3 regions of the Heyndrickxia sp. FSL W8-0423 genome follow, and region 1 is predicted to be linked to each of the others. Evidence: riboswitches for the same ligand, from Rfam matches in the RefSeq annotation. Region 1 holds a riboswitch; each other region holds the start of a gene.

Region 1 (6,491 bases):
ATATATTAATATCAGTAATTTGTCGATAAGAAAAAAAAGACTGAAATGGTTAATTAGCCTACTAGCTAATCATGAAATGGGAGAAATCAATGATCGATTTTACGAGTTATTGAATGATCAAACGGAAGAAATGTATGAACCCGATTCTCATCCCTATGATGTCAATTGGGCAATGTATGACGAACTTCAATCCCCTTCTCGCGAAGGGAGTGATAAGGTTTGAATTCTGAACTAAAAAGGATTTGTAAAACTCTTCGCCTCGCCTATGTAGCAGACATAGTTGATACTATCCCATTTGAGAACCCCGAGCAGTATCTAGAAAGTCTATTACATAGAGAGCTACAACTACGTGAGGAAGCAAAGGCTGAACGTTTAATTAAAAAAGCACGGTTTCTTAGCAAGAAAACTTTAGAGGCATTTCAATGGAGTGAACAGGTTCGTTTCCCTCCCCACATAGATGCGAAAGAGCTATGTGAACTACATTTTATAAATCAACATGAGAATGTCATTTTAACTGGTTCTCCTGGCACTGGGAAAACCTTATTAGCTACAGGGTTAGGGCGTAAGGCCTGTCAAAATGGCTACGAAGTTCGTTTCTATCGTGTGTCTGATTTAGTCGATACACTAGAAAGAGTATGGAAAGAAGGAAAGTTACAGCAATTTCGAAATAAGTTCAAAAAAGTAGATCTCATAATACTCGATGAAATGGGATATATCCCGTTCAGCAAAGATGGGGCTGAGTTATTATTTCAATTAATATCCGACTGGTATGAACAAAAAAGTTTAATCATCACATCGAACCTTGAATTTAGCCAATGGAATCGTATTTTTGTCGATTCCAGGCTAACGGCAGCATTAGTCGATCGAGTTATTCATCACGCACATATTTTAAGTTTTACAGGAGATAGTTACAGAGTTACACACGCACTTTCACGACAAAAATAATTACTAAAATTAGGCTGGCAAGCTTATGTATTTTTTATTGCACTTTTATGTACTTTTTACTTGCAAAACACACGGAACTTGCAAAGCAAAATGGATTTGAACGAACCGATAAATACTACTATGAGAAAACCGTAAATCAGGATGAAATTGAAGTTTTAAAATTTATTGCACGTTGCATGGTTCAAGTGTTTGGATATGGACCAATTGAGTATTTAAATCGCATCCGTATTGAACAATCAAAAGCCTTTTTAATCTATACTGATTGGTCAATAGAACGAATTGCGGAACAATGTGGAATTTCGCAACTTTCCTATTATTGTAGACTTTTTAAAAAACAAGTGGGGATAACACCGAATCAATATAGAAAAAGTAAAAAATGATACGAAAATATTTAGTCGGAAAATGAAGTTCATAATTTAACAACATAATTCTTGAAGATATAGTATTATGGACAAAATTTATTGAAAATGGATAGAAAAGGAGATAGCCTATATGAAGCAAATCCAGCTTATTATATTTGATATGGATGGTTTATTATTCGATACCGAAATCCTATCATATCGATTGTTAAGATAACAGAGCCGAACAACTAATAAAAGAATTATCATATAGTCGATGCAATGCATAACAACAATAAACTTTATTCAAAACGCCCTAGACCTTGATCGGCTTCTTGCCTCTCAAAGTCTAGGGCGTTAGGACAGGCTAATTACCAACATTGAATAACCTGTTTTTTACAAAGGTTATGTTTACCACGGCATTTTTATACAAAAATGCCTATACAGTAGTTCACTTAAACTCATCCATATCAATCTTACATTCCTTCAAAGGAACCACTTTTGTTTTCTTAATAAATTTAAATCCTAACCACATAACGATAAATAATGGGATACCGAGATAAGCGGCGATCAGATCCATCCAATTTATTTTATCACCAAGAAATGCTTGATAGTCTTGGGCTAGTATGACAACTAATCCAACGACAAAAGCGAGAATTGGACCGAACGGATATAGTTTTGCACGGTATGGAAGCTTTTCAAGTGCATGTCCTTGAGCGATATAAGCCTTCCTAAACCGATAATGACTGGCAGCAATACCGAGCCAAAAAATGAAACCAGTAATCCCTGCAGCGTTTAACAGCCACATGTAAATCGCTCCATCACCAAAAGCTGATGCTAGAAATGCGAGCATTCCCACTAAAGTTGTCGCAATAAGAGCGGCGACTGGAACTCCACGCTTATTTAATTTACCAAAAAACCTAGGAGCTTGTCCTTCTTTTGCCAAAGCATATAAAATTCTTGTAGATGCATAAAGACTTGAGTTTCCAGCTGATAGAACGGCTGTTAAGATGACTGCATTCATTAATGATGCGGCAAATGCGAGTCCGGCCTTTTTGAACACTAACGTAAACGGACTGACCATGATGTCTTCGCTTTGCAGGGTTTTTGTTGTATAAGGAATAATTAAACCTATAACGAGAATTGCAAGTACATAAAATAAAAGAATTCTCCAAAATACACTTTTGATTGCTTTAGGCACATTTTCTCTCGGATTTTCACTTTCACCTGCAGCTACACCGACAATTTCTGTTCCTTGAAAAGAAAATCCTGCGGTAAGAAACACACCAATAACTGCTAGTAGGCCACCGTGAAAGGGAGCGTCCCCAATTGAGAAGTTTTTAAAGCCAATGGCATCGCCTTTCATAATACCTAAAATCATTAAAATACCTACGATAATGAAAATAATGATGGTAGCAACTTTAATGAAAGAGAACCAATACTCACCCTCGCCATAGCCTTTAACAGAGAGAATATTCAGTCCAAAAATAATCAAGATAAAAAGTCCGCTCCATAACCATGATGGACTATCTGGGAACCAAAATTTCATGACTAATGTTGATGCGGAAAGTTCTGCCGCAAGTGTGATCGCCCAGCTGTACCAATAGTTCCACCCTAATGCAAATCCAAGTGCTGGATCAATAAAGCGGGTAGCATAGGTGCTAAATGCCCCACTTGTTGGCATGAAAGAAGCTAGTTCACCAAGGCTCGTCATAATAAAATACACCATGACACCAATTATCATATAGGCAAGCAGTGCGCCGCCTGGTCCTGCTTGGTAAATAGCAGATCCGCTTCCTAGAAACAGCCCGGTACCAATGGATCCACCTAATGAAATCATCGTCAAATGTCGTGCTTTTAAACTACGTTGTAATCCTCCATTTTGATTCTCCATCTATATAAACCCTCCGTAATCCATTCATACCCTTAAAATAACCATGTTTAAACTAATGGCTTTGTTTAAAGTTCAATCTTGATTTTGACGTCTTGTTGATTGGAGCGGAAGGTGCGAGACTCCTGCGGGAAAAACGGTATACTGGAGACCCCGCAGGCGCGATAAGCGCCGAGGAGTTCGAAAAGCATAGGCGGCTTGCTTATCGACGTACGAACTGGAGGGCAGCGACTGAGATAAAGGAATCACGATGAGTCCTAAAGGACGAATCGATGATGACTTATCGTAGGGAGGTGACCGGAAGTTCGCTAGTCGATAGCCGCCGGAGCTAAACAGGCTCCCGAACCGCCCGCGGAAAGCGAGCACCTTCCGCTCCAATCAACTTCGAATAAAATTAATGGATATTTATAAATAAAAAATTATATTAATAACTATATAAAGATATCATAAACCGGAAAGAATGGAAATAGAAAGTTGTATATTTTATCACTTTGTTGAATGAAATTGCATTATGGATATTTTCCTAGAATAGTTTGGTATGCTGAGAATAAACAAATAATGCTAAAGTAACTTTACACATGATTTTTTGTCATGTATGATAAGGGCGAATAATAAAACTGCATATGACCTATCTACACTAGGGGTGCTGAAAAAGCTGAGATGTGAACGTGGAAGTGCGTTCCGATCCCTTATTACCCGATCTAGATAATACTAGCGTGGGGAAGTGTAGTAGTATTGGTGTAAAATCATTCATTGATTTGCATCTATTCGTATACTACTGCATCTTCCAAGAGATGCAGTTTTTTTATTCTCCAAAAAAAGAGAGGAGAATGGTTATGACAGAAGTATGTGGAACAAGTAGAATTGTAGGTTTTCGTTTTTCCCTTTATCCGATGGCGGATGAATTTGTAGATATTATTTTATCTACGCTTCAACGGGTCGACACCACTAAAGTATGGGTGAAAACGGATGATATTAGTACAGTAATCCGTGGGAAAATGGAGCATGTGTTTGACGTTGCAAAAGCTATCTATTTAATTGCGGCTAATACTGAAAAACATGTAGTACTAAATGGAACATTTTCAATAGGATGTCCAGGGGATTCAGATGGAGACGTGTATATGTCCGAGGACGATATTCGGATGAATAAGGAAAAAGTTGAAAATATTCATCTTGAAGCACCTACCCAATTTGCATTATATCCGATGAATAATGAAAACTATATGCAAATCATTGCAGATGTTGTGGATATCGCCAAACAACAAAACACATTTACTGGAGGAATTCACTATGCCAGCAGATTGGACGGCGATGCGCATGATGTGTTTACAACACTCGAGCATGCATTTAATTATACTCAGGAAAAAGTTAAGCACGTAACAATGACAGTCAATATTTCGGCGAATAGTCCTTCGAGGAAAAAGAAATAAGGAGGGAAAAAGTGATGTCTAAATGGAGTCTGCGGGAAATTGTTGTGATGTCAGTGTTAGGAATTGTCTTTGCCATCGTATATTTATTATTTACCCAAGTAGGGAATATTTTCTTTGGGTTAGTCGGACCGATCGGTTATGAACCGATATTTGGGATATGGTTTATCGTTTCTATCATTGTTGCAAATATTATTCGCAAGCCAGGTGCAGCAGTTTTGGCGGAAACGATCGCCGCATTTGTGGAAATTTTAATAGGGAATGCAGTTGGTCCAAGACTATTAATCTCTGGAATGATCCAAGGTTTAGGGGCTGAGGTTGTGTTTGCCGCAACTGGCTGGAAGCGTTATTCAACATGGGTGTTAATGCTTGCCGGAGTTGGTTCAGCGATATTTAGTTTTGCTTGGGGGTATTTTATCTCTGGATTTGCAACACTATCACCATCGTATGTTTTATCCATGCTAGCGATACGAATGGTTTCTGGTGCGCTCCTTGCGGGATTATTAGGTAAGTATATAAGTGAAGGATTGGCAAAAACAGGAGTGCTTAATGGAATGCCATTAGGCAAAGAGATGAAAAAGAGAAAAGTAGCGTGATTGAAATGGAGATACGGGAACCTTTATTAGAAGTTAGGAATCTTTCATTATCTTATGAGGAGCAATCGATTATAAACAATATCTCCTTTTCCATAAATAAAGGTGAAAAACTTCTATTATTAGGACCAAGTGGCTCCGGCAAAAGTTCGTTAGCACTTTGTTTAAACGGGCTGATTCCAAATTCAATTGAAGGGGACAGGACTGGGAGTATTAAATATGCTGGGAAAGAGATTCAGTCTTATAAACCAGGACAATTAAGCAGCCGAATTGGCGTCGTATTTCAAGATCCTGATTCCCAATTTTGTATGCTCACTGTAGAGGATGAAATCGCATTCGGCTTAGAAAATATAAAATTACCTAAAGAAGAAATGATACGAAAAATAGAATGGTCTCTTTCATTAGTTGGTTTAGAGAAGTATAGACAAGCTCATATTTCTACCCTATCAGGTGGAATGAAGCAAAAGCTGGCACTTGCATGTGTGATGGCAATGGAACCCGAATTGATGATTTTAGATGAACCTACTGCTTTGCTCGATCCGGTGGCAACAAAAGATTTTGCTGAAACGATTGATAGATTGCAAAGAGAAATGAATTTTTCTCTCATCGTCATAGAGCATAAACTTGATTATTGGGTTCCTTTTATTGATCGCACCCTTGTTTTTACACAATCCGGACAACTAATGTACGATGGTTCATTGAAAAAAGGATTGGTTCATCATTTTGATGATATGAAAGATCTTGGAATATGCCTCCCAAAGGTGACACTATTCGGTCAACAGGTGCGAGAAAACTTTTATCCATTAACAGTGGATGAATTAATGGAAGAGTTAGATGAGGTAGACACTTCTTTTCCATTACAGGCAGTAAATGATTTCCCAACACCGCCGTTAATCCAAATGAAACACGTTTCCTTTTCCCGGGGGGAGAAACAAATTTTAAAAAATATCCATTTATCAATAAATAAGGGTGAATGGACAGCGATTGTAGGTCCGAATGGTGCGGGTAAATCTACATTAACTTTGATGTTGGCGGGACTTCTTAAGGAACAGCAAGGGGAGATTTTCTATGGGAATAAATTGTTCAAAGATTTGGATGAAAAGGTGAGGTTGGATTCAATTGGTTACGTTTTTCAAAATCCGGAGCATCAATTTATAGCGGATACAGTATTTGATGAAGTAGCCTTTGGTCCAAGAATGAAAAAAATAGAAGATATCGATTCTAAGGTAGCTAATATTCTTTCAGATTTTCGTTTACTTCGGTTAAAGGATCATAATCCCTTCATATTAAGTCAAGG
Region 2 (6,491 bases), 1.7 Mb from region 1:
CAAGGAGGTGGTTAACTATGGTTCAATTGTTTTTAGCTACAATACTTGCAGGATTTGCGTTACTTGGCTTAAGTCTGCTTGGTGTGGTTACGGGGACATTAGCTACAGTAGTTGAATTCATTGGAGCAGGTGCCGTTATTCTGTTCGCTATCGTCTTAATTGTTAAAGCAATTATGGCTTTACTAGGAAAACTGAATGTATAAACCTTTTCCTTCATAAAATATGGAGGGTGCCCAAGCTTCTTTTTATACGGACTTATCAATATATTTTTCATTACTTGAAAAAGTGGGATGTCCCACTTTTTTTTATCTTATTTAACTTACATACTTTTTTACATATCAAAGGAAAATAAATCAAAAGGAGGGACAAACTTTGGTTAATCAAAATTTCGAAAAATTTCATAAACTACAAGAAAAGCATAAGTCGAGTTATCTCGGAAAGGATACGGACCAAAAACAATTAAATCCAGATCCGGAATATAATAATCAATCAAATACCGATAAAGCAATTGGAGCAACAGGAAGAGAACTAAAATAAGCTAGGGGTTATCCCCTAGCTGTTTCATATCAATGTTAAACATAAATTCAACTTTTTTAACGAATTAAAAATACATACAATACAACTTTATAATGGCCATTCTTCTTGGTGATAGACCATATCCCAGAACATATATTCAAAGCGAGATGTCATTTGAAAATGTTTCTCTAAGGATACCAGTTCATGTTCCCGAGTTCCTTCAGTTAATTGATTCATTAACTTGATTAACCAAAGGGCAACCGATCCAAACTCATCTGATGAATAAGTTTCTATCCAATGTGAATACGGATTTGATTTTATTTGATGGTGATGCTGTTTTTTTAAAAGCTTACCAATCTCCCAATAATCCCATGCACAAGGAAGCAAACAAGAAACTACTTCCGCTAATGACCCATTTAGTGATACGTTTACCATATAATTTGTATAAGCTAGATTTATAGGTGTTGGTTTTACCTGTTCTAATTCCTCTTCAGATATCCCAAATTCTTTAGCATATTTTCTATGCAAGTCCATTTCAAAATGTAGAATTGAGTGTAATGAGTGGGAAAATTTTTGCATTGTTTGTAAATCTTTTGCTTTTTGAGTACCTATTGCAAATAACTTCGAATACTCAATTAAATACACATAATCCTGTTTCATATAATAAGCAAAAAGTTCAATTGGTAAAGAGCCGTCACCAATACCTTGAACAAATGGATGTTGATGATTTTTATTCCAAATGGGTTGAGCATTTCTATATAATCGATCGGTAAATAGCTTCCCTTGCGTCATTGTCATATTCTCCCTCTCTATTTTGCACATTGCAAATTTATTTTTTTACTGAAAAAGTTTTTTCGCTGCTTCCTTTGGGTTTTTTGCCTTCATAATTGCAGAAACTACCGCAATTCCAGAAAAATTTATTTCTTTTAATTGATGAAAATTATCTAATGTTATTCCTCCGATTGCTACAGCTGGTATATTTACAGAATCTTTAATTGCTTTTAAGGTTTCCATAGATAACACAGTTGCATCTTGTTTTGTTTTAGTTGGAAAAGCAGACCCTATTCCAATATAATCAGCTCCAATTTTTTCAGCTAATTGGGCCTGCTCGATTGTTTGCGTAGACACACCAATAATCATTGACTTGGGAACTATTCGCTTTAAGGCAGAAAGCGGTATATCGTCTTGACCAACATGTATACCATCAGCTCCTACCGCTAACGCAATATCTACACGATCATTTATAATTAGAGGCACTTGATAGCTTTTTAACAACGCTTTTAAATGTTTTGCTTTTTTATAAAATGTGAGTCCATCGCTATTCTTTTCACGAAGTTGAACGATGGTCACACCACCTTGCACAGCTTCTTCAACAATTGATAAAAGTTCGCCTATTGGGGTTCGTTCATCGGTAACTAAATAAAGATTGTAATTAACATTCATGAATTTTCACCTCTTTAGCAAAAACTTCCTCATTCATTCGATAGATTTCATCCATCAGCTTTATTTTATATGTTCCAATTCCTCCATCTGTTGCCAAGTGTTTCGTTGCACGTTCCCCTGAAAGTGACATAATTGACATTCCCGTGATGGCGGCACCTAAATAATCAGATGTTACGCCAGAAAAACTGCCTATGAGTGAAGTAGACATACATCCTGTTCCTGTTATTCTTGTTAATCTTTCATCCCCATTTGATAGATAATAGTTCTTACTTCCGTTTGATACAACGTCTACTTTGCCGCTTATGCCAATAACACATTGGAAAGCGTTGGCAGCTTGCTGAGCTATTTCAATCGATGGTACAGATCCTTCACCCGCGTCGACTCCTTTTGTTCCACCTGTACCACCAATTAATGTATGTATTTCACTGCTATTCCCACGGATGATAGCCATCTTTACTTTTTCTAATAGTTCCATAGATCGTTCTGTTCGATAACTTGTTGCGCCAACACCGACAGGATCCAATATAACTGGAATTCCTTTCTTATTAGCAGCAATCCCTGCATGTAGCATAGATTCGAAAACAACATCATGAATCGTTCCTAAATTGATAATTAGTGCATCAGCTAGTTGAATCATATCTTCCACTTCTTTAATCTCTGTAGCCATTACTGGTGAAGCTCCGATTGCAAGTGTGACATTAGCACAATCATTTATAGTTACCACATTTGTCATATGGTGAATAAGTGGTTTTTTTTCTTTTACTAATGAAATTAACCGTGTCATTTTTGAAATTTCCATTGGAATCCCTCCGCTATTTATTGTCTACTAGTCCAGCACGTTCATATAAATGGTAAAAATGATTTGTTGGACCATGTCCACTGCCAAGTTCTAAGCTATGTTGAATTGCTATTGTAATATAATCTTTTGCTTTCTTAACTGCACTCAACAGGGTTTCTTCCTGAGCAACAAAAGCGGTGATAGCTGAAGATAACGTACACCCTGTTCCATGAACATTTTTCGTATGAATTCTCTTCCCTGGCAACCATGTAAAGTGATGTCCGTCAAAAAATAAATCATTTGGATCCCCTTCTAAATGGCCACCTTTTAATAAAATTTTATTGGCACCGAGTTCCTGTAATTTGAGGCAGGCAGTATACATGTCTTCAATCGTACAAATCTTTCTGTCTGTTAAACTTTCAGCCTCAGGTATATTAGGTGTAATTAATGTCACCATTGGAAGCAATTTTTCTTTTAACGCATCTATCGCATTTTGCTGTAATAAATGGTGACCACCTTTTGATATCATGACTGGATCGAGGATGATATGCTCTGTACGGTATATATTCAATTCCTTTGCAACCACATCAATATTTTCTTTTGTTCCGAGCATTCCAATTTTAACTGCATCAACATGAATGTCGTCGAAAATAGCAGATATTTGATCACTGATTATTTGTGAATCAATCATTTGTACAGATTTTACTTCCATTGTGTTTTGGGCGGTAACTGCAGTAATAACCGACATTCCAAACACACCTAAGGAAGAAAATGTTTTAATATCTGCTTGGATCCCAGCTCCACCTCCTGAATCAGATCCTGCGATTGTAAGTGCTGTTTTCATGAATGATTCCTCCAAACGTTTGATTTCGTAATAATACTTTCATTAAAAATATGGCAATTAGTGCTCCTGCAAAGGAACTAACTATAAATGAAGGGATAAATCCAAATAAAGCTACATTCTTTCCTAATAGTAGCCTTGCTACTGGATATGCTGCGAGTGCCCCAAGAATGCCAGTTCCAATAACTTCACCCGTAAACGCCCAACTAAGCTTTCTTGTTTTCATAAACAAATAGCCTGATAGAAATGCACCAATCATACTTCCGGGAAAAGCAAATAGGGAGCCGGTTCCTGTGAAATTTCGGATGATTGACACGATAAATGCTTGTGCAATTGAATAAAACGGACCCAATAGGATAGCGGTTAATACATTAGCCATATGTTGGATAGGGAAAATTTTTGCAAATCCCACTGGGATAAAAACGATATTACTTATTAAAGTAGTTATCGCAATAATAACTGCAGTTATCGTCATTTTTTTTAACTTATTCATCTTTACACACCTCCATCATTTGATTTTTGTGAGGAAGCTTTTCTTTCTCCAACAAAAAAACCGCCTTCCTCAATAGAAAGCGGCAATAACAACTGTAACTAGAAAATACAGAATAGCTATTTAGACCGCTTCCCTACGCCGGTATAATCCGGATCAGGTACAAAGGGTTTCAATCAATGATATCTCTCAGCCTATGGCTCCCCTAGCAGAAAAAATTATGAAATTGTACACAAAAAAGCCCATCGTAAGCAGTTAGATGGGCAGAATTGATTATATCTCTTACTCCCACTTCCTTACGCCAGCATAAACTGGATCAAGTTCAAAGGGTCCAGAACATCTCTGTCTCAGTCTTATTTAGACTCCCCTAGCGATAAAATTATTCATTTATGTATATGTTAGCATAAATTAGATAAAAAGAAAGGATAATTTTCCTTTTTAAAATTTGGTTCTTATTATATAATTCCATACATTATTCTCTGTATAAAAAAACCAGTTCCCGATTGGAAACTGATTTGGAAGTTGTCATTTATAAGGCCGCCTTTGCCGTATGAGTATTAAGAAAGTTTTAAACCACCACTCCTCAAAGTGGGTGTTTGCAGAAACGTTCTTGCTTGTCTTCCATGCCATGTAGGCGAAAGCTTGTCATTCCAGTTTCAATATAAAACTCCCTGTTACAGCTTAAAGGTTAAAACTTTATTATCAATACGTACAATGCAGCTTGTATTGTTATATTACTTTATTTTTATCATTTTTTCAAGTGAAATGATTTACTGGAATAATAAACTACCTCATTTTTATGAATTCCTTTGCAATATTATTTTGCAATTATTAAGGATGGTCGTCTAAATCCACTGACTTGTTTGATATCTGCGGTTATAATGTTTTTTTAATCCAACGGCTAAAAGTTGAAATGATACAATCGCAAACAGTAAGCATACTAATGGAATGAAAAGAACGAACTGATTTCCCCACAAATGATCCCTTGCCTGTCCTACTAAACCAGCCCATTCTTTCGTAATCGAATGATATAAAGTTGGTGAGGTTTCTAGCTTCGTTCCTCCTATAAAAATATTAAATAATGCTAATTGTCCCATCACAGTGATTGCGGTAACAATTTCGAGAACAAATAATATAACAATATCTTCTATTAAATGTGGAATGATGTGGCGCTTAATTATTTTCCATTTTGAAGACCCTGTCGTAATGGCGGCTTCAATAAAAGGCAAGCGATACACTTGTATCGTTTTTTCCCGAATCGATGCGGCTACACTCGGAAATCCGATTATGGTCGATACGATGATAAATAATACGATTAATGATATAGGCTTAATAGTTGGATTAAAAGAAATCGGCCACAAAACGAAATAAATGATTAAAAACGATGGAATATACGATAAAGAATGTTCAAATGACTCCCAAATGTGGAGCCTCTTTTTCATTATCCCTGTAAATAATCCAATTCCTAAACCAAGAGCAATTTTTAATAAGGCAATCGAAATTGAAATAAAGACAGTATATTTTGCACCATAAATTAGTAATGTAAGTAAATCGTATCCCCATTTGTCTGTTCCTAACGGATATTCTTTGTATGTAAAGGGGGCTAGCGGTGGAAATGCCATATTTTTTTCCCCATATTGATAAATCGTAATACTGTCTGTTAATTTATGTGGGGCAAACAATGGACCGACTATTGATATTGCGAATAAAAAAAATACCATAATTACGCTGATGATTAAATATGGATTCCATGTTCTTTTTTCATGCATTGATAAACACCCGCTCAATAAAATAGAAAAGTAATTTGATAAACAAATAGCAAAGAGTTGCAATGGTCAATAAGATTAATAATGATAAAAAGACTTTCTGAAATTGATAATCATCAAAAATAAAAATGGTTAATCCTTTTATATTAAACAAATATTCGATAATAAATAAATTTCCTATTGTAAATGATATGGCTTTTTTTAAATCAGCAAAAATATAAGGAATTAAGTTTTTCAATATATGCCGGCTATTAATATAGTGTCTATTCAGTCCTTTGCCTACGGCTGTTCTTATGTAGTCCAATCCGGTTATTTCTATATATCTAGCAGAAATCATTTTAAATAAATAAAATGTTGGCATTAATGAAAGGATGGCAATCGGAAACCATAGATTGACTGAATCGGAAAATGGGGACAACGTAATTACACGTATATCTGTCCACTTGTAAAATTCAACAGCAAGTGCAATCGATAAAATAATAATGATAAAATCTGGAACTAGGGAAAATATATTTATAATCCAACGAAACAGTTTTGTGATTTTTAAGGAACTTAAGAATACACCAAAGCTAAGAGAAAATAATAAAGCAACTAAGATGCTTGAAAATAAAAGAATTCCCGAGTTTATCGAAAATGATTGAATATCGTTTAGTACAG
Region 3 (6,491 bases), 890 kb from region 1:
GGATATGGCTACGGTGTCGGCTGGGGTGCAGGCCGAGGATTTGCATTAATCGTAGTATTGTTCATCTTACTTATCATTGTAGGAGCAGCATATGTTTATTAGGTTAAAATAAAGAAGTCCGGTCTTTTTTAAGACTGGACTTTTCCTATTTTAAGAAAAGAAAAACATTTGCTTGTCGGGGCTGACCAAGGCGCTTTCGCTTTTCTATATATAATCAAACGTTTAACCTACTCCATTGTCCCACTCCAATTAAGTGACTTGACCATAAAATGGTGTGGAAGGATATTTGGAGGTGAATAGTACATGTCTGCTTCACATTACCATATTTGTTCAAGAAATATTGGAAAGCCCGTTGAAATAAGAACGCGTGATGGAAGAGTGCACAGAGGAATCATTCATCGAGTTGATAATCGAATGGTTTATTTACGCCCACTCCCACAAAGGAATTATGGAGGATACGGTTATGGTTGGGGTTGGGGCTGGGGCGGCTTTGGCTGGGGTGTCGCACTTGGTGCCATAGTTGGCTTAGCGCTTCTTCCTTGGTTTTTCTGGTAGGCCGTTGTCTTTTGAAAAAGACTCCTATTTTAAAGGGAGTCTTTTTCAACGAATACATCCTTTTATAATATTGGAAAGATTATTGTAAAAGTTGTCCAATCGTCATTAGATTGACAAGTTAAAGTTCCACCGTGTTTTTCAAGTATATTTTTGGAAACATACAAACCAAGCCCTGTTCCGCTCTTCTTCGTTGTAACGAAAGGCTCGAAAATAGTGTCAACCATTTCTTCCGGTATTTTTGGTCCGTTATTACTTATGTCTATAATAACGGAGTTTTCAGTAATATCCAATTCAATTTGGATAATCGGATTCTTCACGCTTTTCAGTACATCAACCGCATTAAAAATAATATTAATAAGTACCTGTCTTATTTCATCTTTAAAGCCATGAATGCTAATTTCATGCAAATAATGTTTTTGGATATCAACATTTACTTCTAAAATACGAGGATACAAAAAGGATAAGACTTCTTCAATTAAATCATTTAATGAAAAAGAGGTCATTTCAATTGACACAATTTCTTTTTTTGATAGCATAAGAAATTGAGAGATATTAAATTTTAATTGCTCAATTTCGTTAGAGATAATATCCAAATAAGGCAATTGTGGATTTTCAGAACGCAATAATTGCACAAATCCATGAATAGAAGTTAATGGATTACGAAATTCATGAACGAAGCTAGATGTCATTTGTCCTAAAAGTGTTAAACGTTCATGATGTGTTGTATTTATGTATTCATTTTTTTTATCAATGATTTGATCTTTAACATTTGAATAATATGTAACAACATAAAACAATAATTTGTCAAAAGCATAATTAATTTTGTCAATATAGGCATTGACATCGTTTACATTTAAATAATTATTGTATAAAAACTTAGTAGTTATTGATTTACCAATACTTAAATTATATGTAACTTCACCTAAATCAATATTTTGATCAAGTTTTTCTTTAGCAAAGTTAGATGCAAGGGATTTTAAAAAGTGCTCCAATTTTTCCTTCGATATTGACAATGATTGAATAAGAAAATCATGACAAGTATCTTTATTGAAAAATTTGGATTTTAAAGGATTTGACTTGGAGTTTATCAATTGTTCATTCCAAATCGCAACAATTTTATCAATATTTTTATCAAAAAATGCAACGATATCTTGTCTAAGCGGTATCATTTTTTTCACCTCCCTTTTCTTCAAAATAACAATTAGCAAAAATTTCTTCATCTAAAATATATCAAAATATTTAAATAATACCAAGTTAAAGTTATATAAATGTACTTATAGTTTCATAAAATAGCATATAAATATCTTTAAGAATATGGATAAATCAGTTGTAAACGGTATTAAAAAATAGTATAGTTAATTAGTATTATTAAATAAATATAATCCCACAAGGGGAGCCTAAATCGGCTGAGAGTGAACGTATGAGTTCTGACCCTATGAACCTGTTAGATAATGCTAGCGCAGGGACTGTGGTTTGATGGAATAGAAAGCAATGCAGCGATTTCCTTAAACCGTCCTGTATTGCTTTTTTTGTGTAAAAAACGCAATACAGTTGTTTTTACATTCCCTCCGAGCCTTCATAGTCACTCTTCAGACGAAAAGAAAGGAAGGGAATATAAGATGAATAAAAAAACATTGTTTTTAGTAGAAGTTGCTGTTCTCGGAGCACTTGCTTACTTGCTTGACCTTGTTTCAGCATTTATTTGTAAGGCTATTTGGCCAGAAGGCGGATCCGTTTCATTAGCTATGATACCGATATTTTTAATGGCTTATCGTTGGGGCTTAAAAGGCGGGTTGTTAACTGGATTTATATTAGGTACGCTACAAGTTGTAACAGGATTTTCAGTATTTTATCATCCGGTACAAGGGATTGTCGACTATTTTGTCGCCTTTACAGTGATTGGTTTAGCAGGTATTTTTGCAAAGCAAATCAAAACATCTATAGAAAATGGAAATATCGGAAAATGGACTACATACACTGTCTTAGGTGTTTTTCTTGGTAGTTTATTACGTTTCCTTGCCCATTTCTACACAGGTATTGTCTTTTTCGGTTCGTATGCACCGAAAGGACAACCGGTTGCATTATATTCATTGATTTATAATGGAACATATATGTCGATCAATTTTGTCTTAAGCTCAGTACTTGTTGTCATGATCTTATTTATTGCTCCAAGACTTGTCCAAATCAAAAAATAAAGTTAAAGAGGCTGGGACATAACTAGCTTCAATTAGTGAAAAAGGTGAATTTGAGTGTACTCAAATTCACCTTTTTCTTTTTTTGCGTGTAATTCTTCTATTATCTTAGTTGTTGGGCAGTGTATTTTCTTAAATTCACTGCCATTAATGCAAAGCCCATTTCATTTTCTACCTTTGATTTTCCTCGTACGGAAAATCGTGTGAAACGCAAATTAGCCTTCAAGAATCCAAAAACTGGTTCCACATCGATTTTGCGTTTTCGATAGATGGCACTCGTTTTCTCTTCTGAAAGCTTCGCTCTTACATATTCTTTTTGTTGTTCCCATTTTTCATTCACCATTCGTTTTCGATTGTTGCCTTCTTTTGCTTTGGTACAGGAGGGGCGGAACGGGCAGCCCAAACAGTCTTCGCACTCATAGATTTTAAACTTCCGTTGGAATCCTGTACGATCAGTACGGACAGAATAATCGTGAAATGTAAGATGTTTCTGGTTTGGACATGTATAGGTATCTGTTTCTTCATCGTACGGCCAGTTGTCTGGATTGAATAGGTTTTGTTTGTAGGTTTTCTTTTTTTCCTTCATATACAGCGTATAAGGAATAAGTGCTTCACGTTTTCTGTTCAAAAGGATATCATTATAATTTTCTTCACTACCATAACTTGCATCTGTGACGATGTGTTCCGGTAACTCGAAATAATCCTGCTCAATCTCATCTAGAAAGGGAATTAACGTACGTGTGTCTGTTGGGTTTGAGAATAATCCATAGGCAAGCGCATATTGACCTTCCGTTGCGATTTGTGTATTATAACCAGCCTTCAATTGTCCATTTTTCATATAATCATCTTTCATTCGCATAAATGTCGCATCTGGATCTGTTTTAGAATAGCTATTACGTGTACCAAAGATTTCAAGGTCTCGTTGGTATTTCTGTTTTCGTACGATAAAATCAATCAACTGTTTACGCACTTTTTTCGGATATTTGCGTTCATTTCTTAAAGCTTTTCGTTCTGGAACATCCGATGATGCTTCAATTTGTTTATCATACTCGTTTACGACATCATCCACTTTTTGAACCAATTGAGCGAGCTCTTCCAATGATAACTGTTCATCGCTTTCACGTTCGATTTCAGGTATGATTTCATTCTCAAGAAGCTCATCATATAGCTGGTTTGACTTTTCAATTAAACTTTGATGATACTTCTCAATCGACTTCTTCCAGACAAACGTAAATTTATTTGCATTCGCTTCAATCTTTGTACCATCGATAAAAATTGCTTCTTGATCGATCAGTTTTTCTTCAATTAATTGGCAACGGAATTGGACGAAACATTGGCGAATTAAATTTTTCACTTCTGGTTGAACACGGAATCGGTTGATTGTTCGGTAGCTTGGTTCATGCCCTTGAGCTAGCCACATCATACGGATACTGTCTTTTAATAGGGCTTCAATTTTTCGCCCTGAAAAAACAGATTGCGTGTAGGCACATAAGATAATTTTAAGCATCATGCGTGGATGGTAGGCAGGACAGCCATCATTTCTCTGAAATGGTTCGAACGCTTCATGAGGGATACTTTCAACTAAATGATGAACATGGAAGGCAATATCATTTTTTTGTAACTTTACTTCTAAATCTAAAGGCAAAACTAATTGATTCATGGTATAATTTTTAAACATAAGGATCCTTCTTTCTGATTTTATTTGGTGTGGTAACTTAATTTTATCAGAAGTGGTCCTTATTTTATTGTAAAAAAACCAAAAGCCGGTGAAAATTTACTTGTCGTAAATTTCCACCGGCTTTTTCATCTCAGAGGTGGGTTATGTCCCAGCCCCTTTAATTACTTAACGACTAGCACATCTTTAGTTGTATTTTTAATAATATTTTCCTCCGTGCTGCCTAGAAAAATCCGCTTGAAAATCCCTTCTTCACTTTGACCTACGACAATTAAGTCTATTTGATTGGAATTCGCGTATTCACATATATTGTCGGATGTCTTTCCATAAAGCGTATCAAAATGAAAAGAGATTCCTCTAGATTGTAAAATCTCCGTGACTTCCGCTCGAAGATCGGGGTCATCATCCTGTATAAAATGTTTTGTATTTTCTTGAATTGAATGTTCAAGTGGAAGGTGTGTGACATATACACCACCATCTGAACGCGGGATCGCAGTATATCCTGACTTGCCTAAACTATCTTCAGGTAGTGGCGTGTCTATCGAATAAGTCGTTCCATTTATTACTTGGACAACACTTAATTGGCATTCTTGATTTAATAAATATAAATCCGCTGCTATTTCCAATGCTTTTCTACTGCCGTCTGAGTCATCAAAGCAAACTAAAATATGTTTATACATATTCATCAGCTCCTATTTATATTACTTCTTATATACCCTTTATTCAGTGCAAATAACAAACAAACGAATGACTTATATTACAAAAACATTACAAAGTAAAATAATTTTCATTGATTTTTCTTACCTAACATAATATGCTTTACGTTAGAAATAGGTAGTATCAATTTTAACTAATTGAAGGCAGGGAAAAGTATGGAATGGTTACAGCGATTTCGTGGAGCTGTAAAGAAATTTTGGAAAAAGGCACATATGAATCAAATAATTATTCTAGGAGGATCAGTAACCCTATTAGCGTTTCTTGCCTTTTTTGGATATTTTGCAGCAACGGCAAATGTTGAGTCTTTGAAAAAGGGCTTAGCACAATCGACTGTTATTTACGATAAAGACGGAGATGTCGCAAGCAAAATTTCCGCAAACCGAACAGAAGGCGTCTCGATTAAAAAAATGCCCCAACATTTAAAAGATGCAATTGTTGCTATTGAAGACCATCGTTTTTACCAACATGGTGGATTCGATGTGAAAGGAATAACGAGCGCACTCTTTAAAAATATAACTGCCGGCGGGATAACAGCGGGCGGAAGTACAATTACCCAACAGCTAACGAAAAATGCTTTGCTATCGGATGAAAGAACATTTAAACGGAAAATCGAAGAATTATTTTTAGCCATTGAAATTGAAAAAAAATACACTAAAGACGATATTTTAGAAATGTATTTAAATCAAGTTTATTTTGGACATGGTGCATGGGGAGTTCAAAAAGCGGCCCAACGATATTTTGGTAAAGATGTAGAAGATATTAATCTTAGTGAAGCCGCTGCACTTGCTGGAATTGTAAATGCGCCATCTGCACTTGATCCTTATTATCATATGGATCGAACGATTAAGCGCAGAAATGTCGTTCTTGGGGCAATGAAACAATATGGCTACATCACGAAAAAACAATTCGACGACGCTAAAAAGGAACAATTAGTTCTTAATGATCAACAGAAAGATCCAATGAAAGGTAAATATCCTTATTATGTTGATGCGGTATTAGCAGAAGCAACTGAGAAATTCGGATTGACGCAAGATGAGATTATGACGCGTGGCTATCGAATTTATACAGAAATGGACCAAAATATCCAATCTGCATTGGAAAATGTATATAACAATAATTATAACTTTCCTCAAGGAAGAGGAGGACAGATCGTCCAAAGCGGGTCAATACTACTTGATCCAAAAACCGGTGGGATTCGTGGGTTAGTCGGCGGTAGAGGGGAAAAGGTTTTTCGAGGATTTAATCGCGCGACACAATTAAAACGATCACCCGGATCGACCTTTAAACCTTTAGCGGTGTATACACCAGCTTTAGAGGAAGGATACAAGCCTGATTCAATGTTAAAGGATGAA

What was found. Region 1 has a riboswitch for thiamine pyrophosphate ahead of MKY81_RS06605 (YkoF family thiamine/hydroxymethylpyrimidine-binding protein). Riboswitches for the same ligand answer to the same signal wherever they lie in the genome.
Region 2: it holds a riboswitch for thiamine pyrophosphate, as region 1 does, so the genes downstream of both, thiW (energy coupling factor transporter S component ThiW) here and MKY81_RS06605 (YkoF family thiamine/hydroxymethylpyrimidine-binding protein) in region 1, are expected to answer to the same signal.
Region 3: it holds a riboswitch for thiamine pyrophosphate, as region 1 does, so the genes downstream of both, thiT (energy-coupled thiamine transporter ThiT) here and MKY81_RS06605 (YkoF family thiamine/hydroxymethylpyrimidine-binding protein) in region 1, are expected to answer to the same signal.

What each region holds. Positions count from the first base shown of each region.
Region 1 covers NZ_JBBPBE010000001.1:1,294,207-1,300,697, forward strand. The annotation lists gene istA (IS21 family transposase) at 1-223, shown strand, start outside; gene istB (IS21-like element helper ATPase IstB) at 220-945, shown strand; gene MKY81_RS06595 (helix-turn-helix domain-containing protein) at 993-1,325, shown strand; gene MKY81_RS06600 (amino acid permease) at 1,735-3,177, opposite strand; TPP riboswitch at 3,804-3,914, shown strand; gene MKY81_RS06605 (YkoF family thiamine/hydroxymethylpyrimidine-binding protein) at 4,011-4,604, shown strand; gene MKY81_RS06610 (ECF transporter S component) at 4,619-5,197, shown strand; gene MKY81_RS06615 (ABC transporter ATP-binding protein) at 5,203-6,491, shown strand, end outside.
Region 2 covers NZ_JBBPBE010000001.1:2,976,438-2,982,928, reverse strand. The annotation lists gene MKY81_RS15175 (hypothetical protein) at 18-203, shown strand; gene MKY81_RS15170 (hypothetical protein) at 373-537, shown strand; gene tenA (thiaminase II) at 625-1,314, opposite strand; gene thiE (thiamine phosphate synthase) at 1,354-1,959, opposite strand; gene thiM (hydroxyethylthiazole kinase) at 1,949-2,758, opposite strand; gene thiD (bifunctional hydroxymethylpyrimidine kinase/phosphomethylpyrimidine kinase) at 2,772-3,581, opposite strand; gene thiW (energy coupling factor transporter S component ThiW) at 3,550-4,071, opposite strand; TPP riboswitch at 4,185-4,285, opposite strand; TPP riboswitch at 4,345-4,447, opposite strand; RNA gene ssrS (6S RNA) at 4,599-4,794, opposite strand; gene MKY81_RS15135 (ABC transporter permease) at 4,914-5,837, opposite strand; gene MKY81_RS15130 (ABC transporter permease subunit) at 5,830-6,491, opposite strand, start outside.
Region 3 covers NZ_JBBPBE010000001.1:2,182,423-2,188,913, forward strand. The annotation lists partial or broken gene MKY81_RS21125 (YjcZ family sporulation protein) at 25-102, shown strand; gene MKY81_RS11055 (hypothetical protein) at 304-555, shown strand; gene MKY81_RS11060 (ATP-binding protein) at 618-1,724, opposite strand; TPP riboswitch at 1,935-2,039, shown strand; gene thiT (energy-coupled thiamine transporter ThiT) at 2,175-2,750, shown strand; gene MKY81_RS11070 (IS1182 family transposase) at 2,851-4,425, opposite strand; gene MKY81_RS11075 (universal stress protein) at 4,587-5,102, opposite strand; gene MKY81_RS11080 (PBP1A family penicillin-binding protein) at 5,295-6,491, shown strand, end outside.